Regions from separate parts of the Streptomyces sp. NPDC003635 genome, predicted to be linked through region 2. Evidence: riboswitches for the same ligand, from Rfam matches in the RefSeq annotation. Region 2 holds a riboswitch; the other holds the start of a gene.
The links. Region 2 has a riboswitch for glycine ahead of gcvP (aminomethyl-transferring glycine dehydrogenase). Riboswitches for the same ligand answer to the same signal wherever they lie in the genome.
Positions count from the first base shown of each region.

Region 1: it holds a riboswitch for glycine, as region 2 does, so the genes downstream of both, gcvT (glycine cleavage system aminomethyltransferase GcvT) here and gcvP (aminomethyl-transferring glycine dehydrogenase) in region 2, are expected to answer to the same signal.

Region 1 covers NZ_JBSFOK010000007.1:220,514-223,915, reverse strand. Annotated here, with positions in the region: gene gcvH (glycine cleavage system protein GcvH) at 1-184, opposite strand, end outside; gene gcvT (glycine cleavage system aminomethyltransferase GcvT) at 283-1,401, opposite strand; glycine riboswitch at 1,440-1,547, opposite strand; glycine riboswitch at 1,548-1,643, opposite strand; gene ACWDRW_RS09895 (AAA family ATPase) at 1,820-2,476, shown strand; gene ACWDRW_RS09890 (enhanced serine sensitivity protein SseB) at 2,554-3,345, shown strand.
Region 2 covers NZ_JBSFOK010000089.1:1,291-4,692, forward strand. Annotated here, with positions in the region: gene gcvP (aminomethyl-transferring glycine dehydrogenase) at 1-1,642, opposite strand, end outside; glycine riboswitch at 1,817-1,912, opposite strand; gene ACWDRW_RS39415 (PRC-barrel domain-containing protein) at 2,026-2,400, shown strand; gene ACWDRW_RS39420 (DNA polymerase IV) at 2,436-3,402, opposite strand, start outside.

The DNA.
Region 1 (3,402 bases), on a different contig from region 2:
ACTCCAGCTCGCCACAGGACTCGCCCGCGGTCACCGTGGAGCCGACCTCGGGGAGCTGGGCGTAGACGACGTCACCGAGCGCGTTGGCCGCGAACTCCGTGATGCCGACCGTCGAGACGCCGTCCTCGGCGACCGACAGCCACTCGTGCTCCTTGCTGTAGCGCAGCTGCTGGGGGTTGCTCATGGCCTGAATTCTCCTGTACGCGGGGGAGTGCTGATGAATGGGGGACTGCTGGAGGCGTGCGTGAGCAGCGGTGATGTGCTCAGCATCACCTACGGCTACTACTTCTGACGCTTGTAGAACGGCAGCGCCACGACCTCGTACGGCTCGTGACTGCCCCGGATGTCCACGCCGACACCGGCCGTGCCGGGCGCCGAGTGCGCGGCGTCGACGTAGGCCATGGCGATCGGCTTGCCCAGCGTGGGGGAGGGGGCGCCGGAGGTGATCTCGCCGATGACCTGGCCGGCGGCGACGACCGGGTACCCGGCGCGCGGGACCCGGCGGCCCTCGGCGATCAGGCCGACGAGGACGCGCGGCGGGTTGCCCTCCGCGCGGGCGGCGGCCTCGGTGAGCGCCTCGCGCCCGACGAAGTCGCCCTCCTTCTCGAACTTGACCACCCGGCCGAGCCCGGCGTCGAAGGGGGTGAGGCCGGTCGTCAGCTCGTGCCCGTACAGGGGCATCCCCGCCTCCAGGCGCAGGGTGTCCCGGCAGGACAGCCCGCAGGGGACCAGACCGACGGGCGCGCCGGCCTCGGTCAGCGCCTGCCACAGCGTCTCGGCGTCCGAGGGCTTCACGAACAGCTCGAAGCCGTCCTCGCCGGTGTACCCGGTGCGCGCGATCAGCGCCGGGACGCCCGCGACGGTGCCGGGCAGGCCCGCGTAGTACTTCAGGCCGTCGAGGTCGGCGTCGGTGAGCGACTTCAGGATGCCCGGGGACTCGGGGCCCTGGACGGCGATCAGCGCGTACGCGTCCCGGTCGTCACGGACCTCGGCGTCGAAACCGGCGGAACGATCCACCAGGGCGTCCAGCACGACCTGGGCGTTCGAGGCGTTGGCGACGACCATGTACTCGGTCTCCGCGAGCCGGTAGACGATCAGGTCGTCCAGGATGCCGCCGTCGGCCCGGCAGATCATGGTGTACCGGGCGCGGCCGACGCCGACGGAGGCGATGTTCCCGACCAGGGCGAAGTTCAGCAGCCGGGCCGCCTGCGGTCCGGTCACGGTGATCTCGCCCATGTGGGAGAGGTCGAAGAGGCCGGCCTTGGTGCGCACGGCGTTGTGCTCGTCCCGCTCGGAGCCGTAGCGCAGCGGCATGTCCCAGCCGGCGAAGTCGGTCATGGTCGCGCCCAGCGAGCGATGCAGGGCATCGAGGGCGGTACGACGGGGTTCGGTGCTGCTCATCGGACGGATGTCTCCCAAGGCATGACGGGCGAGGTCGTTCCTCCCCATCTGTCATCGGAACCTGAGAGGTTCGCCATGACCCCCAGTGGGCATGGCTTGCACCTTGGGTGGGACCACCACAGGGGCGGTCCGCTTTTCAGATGTGCCTCGCCCGCGCGGTAACGGGGCCTGAGAGATTCAAGGGAGGGACTTGCTCCTTCGGCGCCCCAGCTCAAGGCTGGGAACTCTCCCGCGCGGATTCAAACGGCCGGTATGCAGTTGGCGCGGACATCATTGCACGCATCGGTCCGGTCCGGCAGGGCCGCATCTGTAACCGGGCTGTGGCGGTACGCGTACAGAAACGGAAGGCGCACGGCATTACCTTCTCTTTACGCTCAACGGGCAGGTGCTCTACCTGACCCAGGGGAGGACGATCACGTTGAACAGGACCACGGCGTACGCGACCACCACGGGCATCGCGGTGCCCCGGCAGCCCGCTGCCCCCGTTCTCGAGGGCTGCGCCCCGGTCGTACGCGATCTGCGCGAGCGCGGCGGTCGCAGCCCGCACGCGCTGCTCTTCGGGCCCCAGGACCTCGTCGTGATCACCGGCCTGCCCGGCAGCGGCAAGTCCACGCTGATGAAGCGGGCCGTGAAGGGCACCCGCATCGACTCCCAGGACACCCGGGACCGCTGGGACGCCCGCATGCCCGGCTTCCTTCCCTACGCCGTCTACCGCCCCCTCGTCCGCCTGGCCCACTACGCCGGTCTGTGGCGAGCCCTCCGTTCCGGCCAGGGCGTCGTCGTGCACGACTGCGGTACGCAGGCCTGGGTACGCGGCTGGCTCGCCCGCGAGGCCCGGCGCCGGGGCGGCGCCCTGCACCTGCTCGTGCTGGACGTCACCCCGGACCAGGCCCTGGAGGGCCAGCGGGAGCGCGGCCGGGGCGTGTCCCGATACGCCTTCCTGCGGCACCGCACGGCGGCCGGGCGGCTGCTGCGCGCGGTGGAGAAGGGGGAACTGCCCCAGGGCTGCGGGTCGGCGGTGCTGATCGACCGGCCCGCGGCGGGAGTGCTGCGCCGGATCGGCTTCACGGGCTGATTCCGGCTGATTCCCGGTCCGCCGGGAGGCGCTAGCCTTTTCAGCCACAGCAGTGGTTACGGCAGGCGGTCAGACAGATGGACTTCCCGGCGGATCTCCCCGCGGACTTTCCGGCGCAGGCACACCCCCATCCGCACGGCGGATGGCCCGGCAACGAGCTGGAGGAGGTGCTCTCCGCCTCCCTCGGCGTGCCCTCGGCGGGCGGCCGGATCATCGAGGTCCTGGGGCGCAGCTTCCTGTGGGTCCCGCTGCCGTCCGGCGGCGGCCCGCACAGCGGCCCCCTGGACCTGCCCACGCTGGAGATCGAGGGCCAGGCCTACGTCCCCGTCTTCAGCTCCGAGGAGCAGTTCCGCCAGGTCGTCGGCGCGCACATGTCGTTCACCATCGCCCCCGCGGTGGAGTTCGCCCGCGGCCTGCCCCCGCAGGTCGGGATCGCGGTCAACCCCGACGGCGTGGTGGGGATACCCCTCCCGCCGGTCGCGGTGGCCGAGCTGTGTCGGGTCGGCCGCACGCCGCTGGACGGCCCCGCGAGCGGCGGCCGGGTCAAGCTGTACGAGCCGGACTGGCAGGACGACCCGGTCGACTTCCTGGCCGCGGCCTCGGCGGAGTTCGCCGCCACGGGAGTCGTGACGACGGCCCGCCGCTGTCTGGCCGCCATCGAAACGGCGGATCCCGTGATGTTCGTGGGAGTGGAACTCTCCAACTGGGAAGGCGACCTCCGCACGCTTCCGATGGATGCTTTGGGCAGGGCCCTGGGCAGGGTGCCGACGAAGTGGCCGGTGAACCTCATCCTGCTGGACATGGCGGCCCAGGACCCCGTGGCGATCTGGATGCGTGAAAAGGTGCGGCCCTTCTACACCCAGGGCTAGCGGGGGAACCCAGGGGCGCGGTGGGCCGGGTCGATGTGCGGCTCCGCCGCGTGGGCG
Region 2 (3,402 bases):
TGAGGTAGCCCTCGGCCTGCTCGGCGGGGGCGAAGGGGTGCAGCTGCCCGAACTCGGGCCAGGTGACCGGCTCCATCTCGGTCGTGGCGTTGAGCTTCATCGTGCAGGAACCCAGCGGGATCATGCCGCGGTCCAGCGCGTAGTCACGGTCCGCGAGGCGGCGCAGGTAGCGCAGCATCGCGGTCTCGGACCGGTGCTCGTGGAAGACCGGGTGGGTCAGGTACTCGTCACCGCGCAGCGCCTCCTGCGACAGCGCGTCCTCGACCTCGGCGTCCAGCGCCTCGATGTCCCCCTCGACGCCGAACGCGCTCCACACGGCGCCCAGCTGGGCCCGCGCGGTGGTCTCGTCGCAGGCGACGGAGACGTGGTCGGCATCGACGAGGCGCAGGTTGACGCCGTTCTCACGGGCGGCGGCGACGACCTCGGCGGCCCGACCGGGAACCCGCGCGGTGACCGTGTCGAAGAAGGATCCGTGCACGACCTCCACACCGCCCGCGGTGAGCCCCGCGGCGAGGATCGTGGCGTACCGGTGCACGCGCCGGGCGATGCTCCTCAGGCCTTCGGGGCCGTGGTAAACGGCGTACATGCCGGCCATCACGGCCAGCAGCACCTGCGCGGTGCAGATGTTGCTGGTCGCCTTCTCGCGCCGGATGTGCTGCTCACGCGTCTGGAGCGCGAGCCGGTAGGCCCTGTTCCCGTCCGCGTCCACGGACACTCCGACCAGCCGCCCGGGCAGGCTGCGGGCGAACTTCTCGTGTACGGCCATGTAGCCGGCGTGCGGACCGCCGAAGCCCATCGGAACACCGAAGCGCTGGGTGGTGCCCACCGCGATGTCCGCGCCCAGCTCACCGGGAGAGGTCAGCAGCGTCAGCGCCAGCAGATCGGCGGCGACGGTGACGAGCGCGCCGAGCTCATGGGCCTGGTCGATGACGGCCTTGATGTCCCGTACGGCACCGGAGGCGCCGGGGTACTGGAGGAGCACGCCGTTGATCTCGCGGGAGGAGATCTCGGCCGGGATGCCCTCGCTGAGGTCGGCGACGACGACCTCGACACCGGTCGGCTCGGCGCGGGTCTCGATCACGGCGATGGTCTGCGGCAGGACGTCCGCGTCGACCAGGAAGAGGCCCTTCTTGTTCTTGCCCATGCGCCGGGACAGGGCCATGGCCTCGGCCGCGGCGGTCCCCTCGTCGAGCAGGGAGGCGCCGGAGGTGGGCAGCCCGGTGAGGTCGGCGACCGTGGTCTGGAAGTTCAGCAGCGCTTCGAGCCGCCCCTGGGAGATCTCGGGCTGGTACGGCGTGTAGGCGGTGTACCAGGCGGGATTCTCCATCACGTTCCGCAGGATCACCGGCGGGGTGAAGGTCCCGTAGTAACCGAGTCCGATCATGGAATCGAGGACCTGGTTACGGTCGGCCAGCGACCGCAGCTCGGCCAGCACCTCGGCCTCGGTACGCGCACCCGGCAGATCGAGGGAGTCGGCGTTCTTGATCACGTCCGGCACCGCGGCGGCGGTGAGCTCGTCGAGCGATCCGTACCCGACCTGGGCCAGCATCTTGGCCCGAGCCTCATGGTCAGGGCCGATATGACGCTGCTCGAAGGGAATCCCCTGCTCGAGCTCTGCGAGCGGAATGCGGTGGGCGGTCATTGCGGAGGCCTCCTGGTCTGACGCGACCTGCGAGGGGTACCACGGCGCGGGTACCCGGACGGCCTCCCCCTCTGTCATCTCAACCTGAGAGCTTCACCGGGGCCCGAGGGCACCCGGCTTTCACCGTCGGTGAGAGCGGAAGCCGTCGACACCCGCCCTGCTTTCCAGAGTGACCTCGTCCGTGCGGTACGTGGGCCTGAGAGATTCCGGGGAGGATTTGCTCCTTCGGCGCCTCCGATGATGTCTGGAGGACTCTCCCGCACGGGGTCAGCAGCCGCTGCCAGGGTACCAGCGAGGTCAACGACCGGGCGTTCGAGTGGCCGCTTCACCCAATGTGCTCTTTCGTAGTGCTTACGGATGAGTTGCGACCAAGTGGAGGGCCCGTGCAGACCGACATCGATCCGCGCAACCTGATCGGCCGCAAGGCGTTCGACCGAGACGGCACGAAGATCGGCACGATCGACGAGGTCTATCTCGACGACGCGACCGGCGTACCGGAGTGGGCAGCCATACGCACCGGCCTGTTCAGCAGGGACGCCTTCGTGCCCCTGGAACCCAGCGAGCTGATCGAGGGCACCCTGCACGTCCCCTTCGAACGCGCCCTGATCAAGGACGCCCCCGACTTCGGCGTGGGCCGCCACCTCTCCCCCGAACAGGAACTGCAGCTCTACCACCACTACGGCCTGGACATCACCCCACCTCCCTCCCCGGACCACGACTTCGGCAACTTGGCCGGCACAGAAGACGCCGACACGTAAACCTCCCCCTGTGGGCTGAGGTGCCCGGCCTCCGCTCACGCCCCGACCCCGTCCACCGGCACATCGGGTCTGACCGGCACCAAGGGCAACGGCTCCGCGACCGAGAGCGCCGGATCGTCCACCCGAAAGGTCCGCACCCTTCCCGGCTCGGACTGCGGCGTCTCGAACCGCACGGTCACCCGCCCCAGCCCACTGCCCTGCACCCACCCATGCCCGAACTCGGCGTGCCGCACGTCATGCCCCGCGGCCCACCGCCGCTCGGCGGCACCGACGACCTCCCCCGCCGAGCCCGCGGCCTCACCGGCCGCATCCCCGTCCTCCGCACCCGTCTCCGCGGCCAGCTCACCCGCGGCCTGCGCGAACAAGTCCTCCTGCGTGAAGTCGGCCAGCCCACTCACCCCCACCCCCAGCAGCCGCACACCCCCCGTCGTGTCCACCGACTCCAGCAACCGGGCAGCCGCCTCCCGCACCACCGAAGGATCATCCGTGGGCCCCCGCAAGGTCTCGGACCGCGTCAGGGTCGAGAAGTCGTACCGCCGCACCTTCAACACGATCGTCCGCCCGGACAGCCCGGCGCCCCGCAACCGCCGCACACACCGGTCGGCCAGCCGCTGCACCTCGAGCCCCACCCGCACCCGGTCGTGGATGTCGACGTCGTACGTGTCCTCCACGGACACCGACTTCGTCTCACGCTCGGCCACCACGGGCCGCTCGTCACGAGCCATTGCCATCGCGTACAGCGCATGCCCATGCGCCTTCCCGAGGAGCCGTACGAGCTCGTCCTCTCCCGCCTCGGCCAGCTCGTCGACCGTATGGATCCCGGCCCGCCGCAGATGATCACCCGTGGCCGGCCCCACCCCCGGCAGGGTCCGCACCGACATCGGCCCCAACAGCGCCCGCTCGGTCCCCGGCTCGATCAGCACCAGCCCGTCCGGCTTGGCCTGCTCCGACGCGATCTTCGCCAGCATCTTGGACGCCGCGAGCCCCACCGACCCCGTCAGC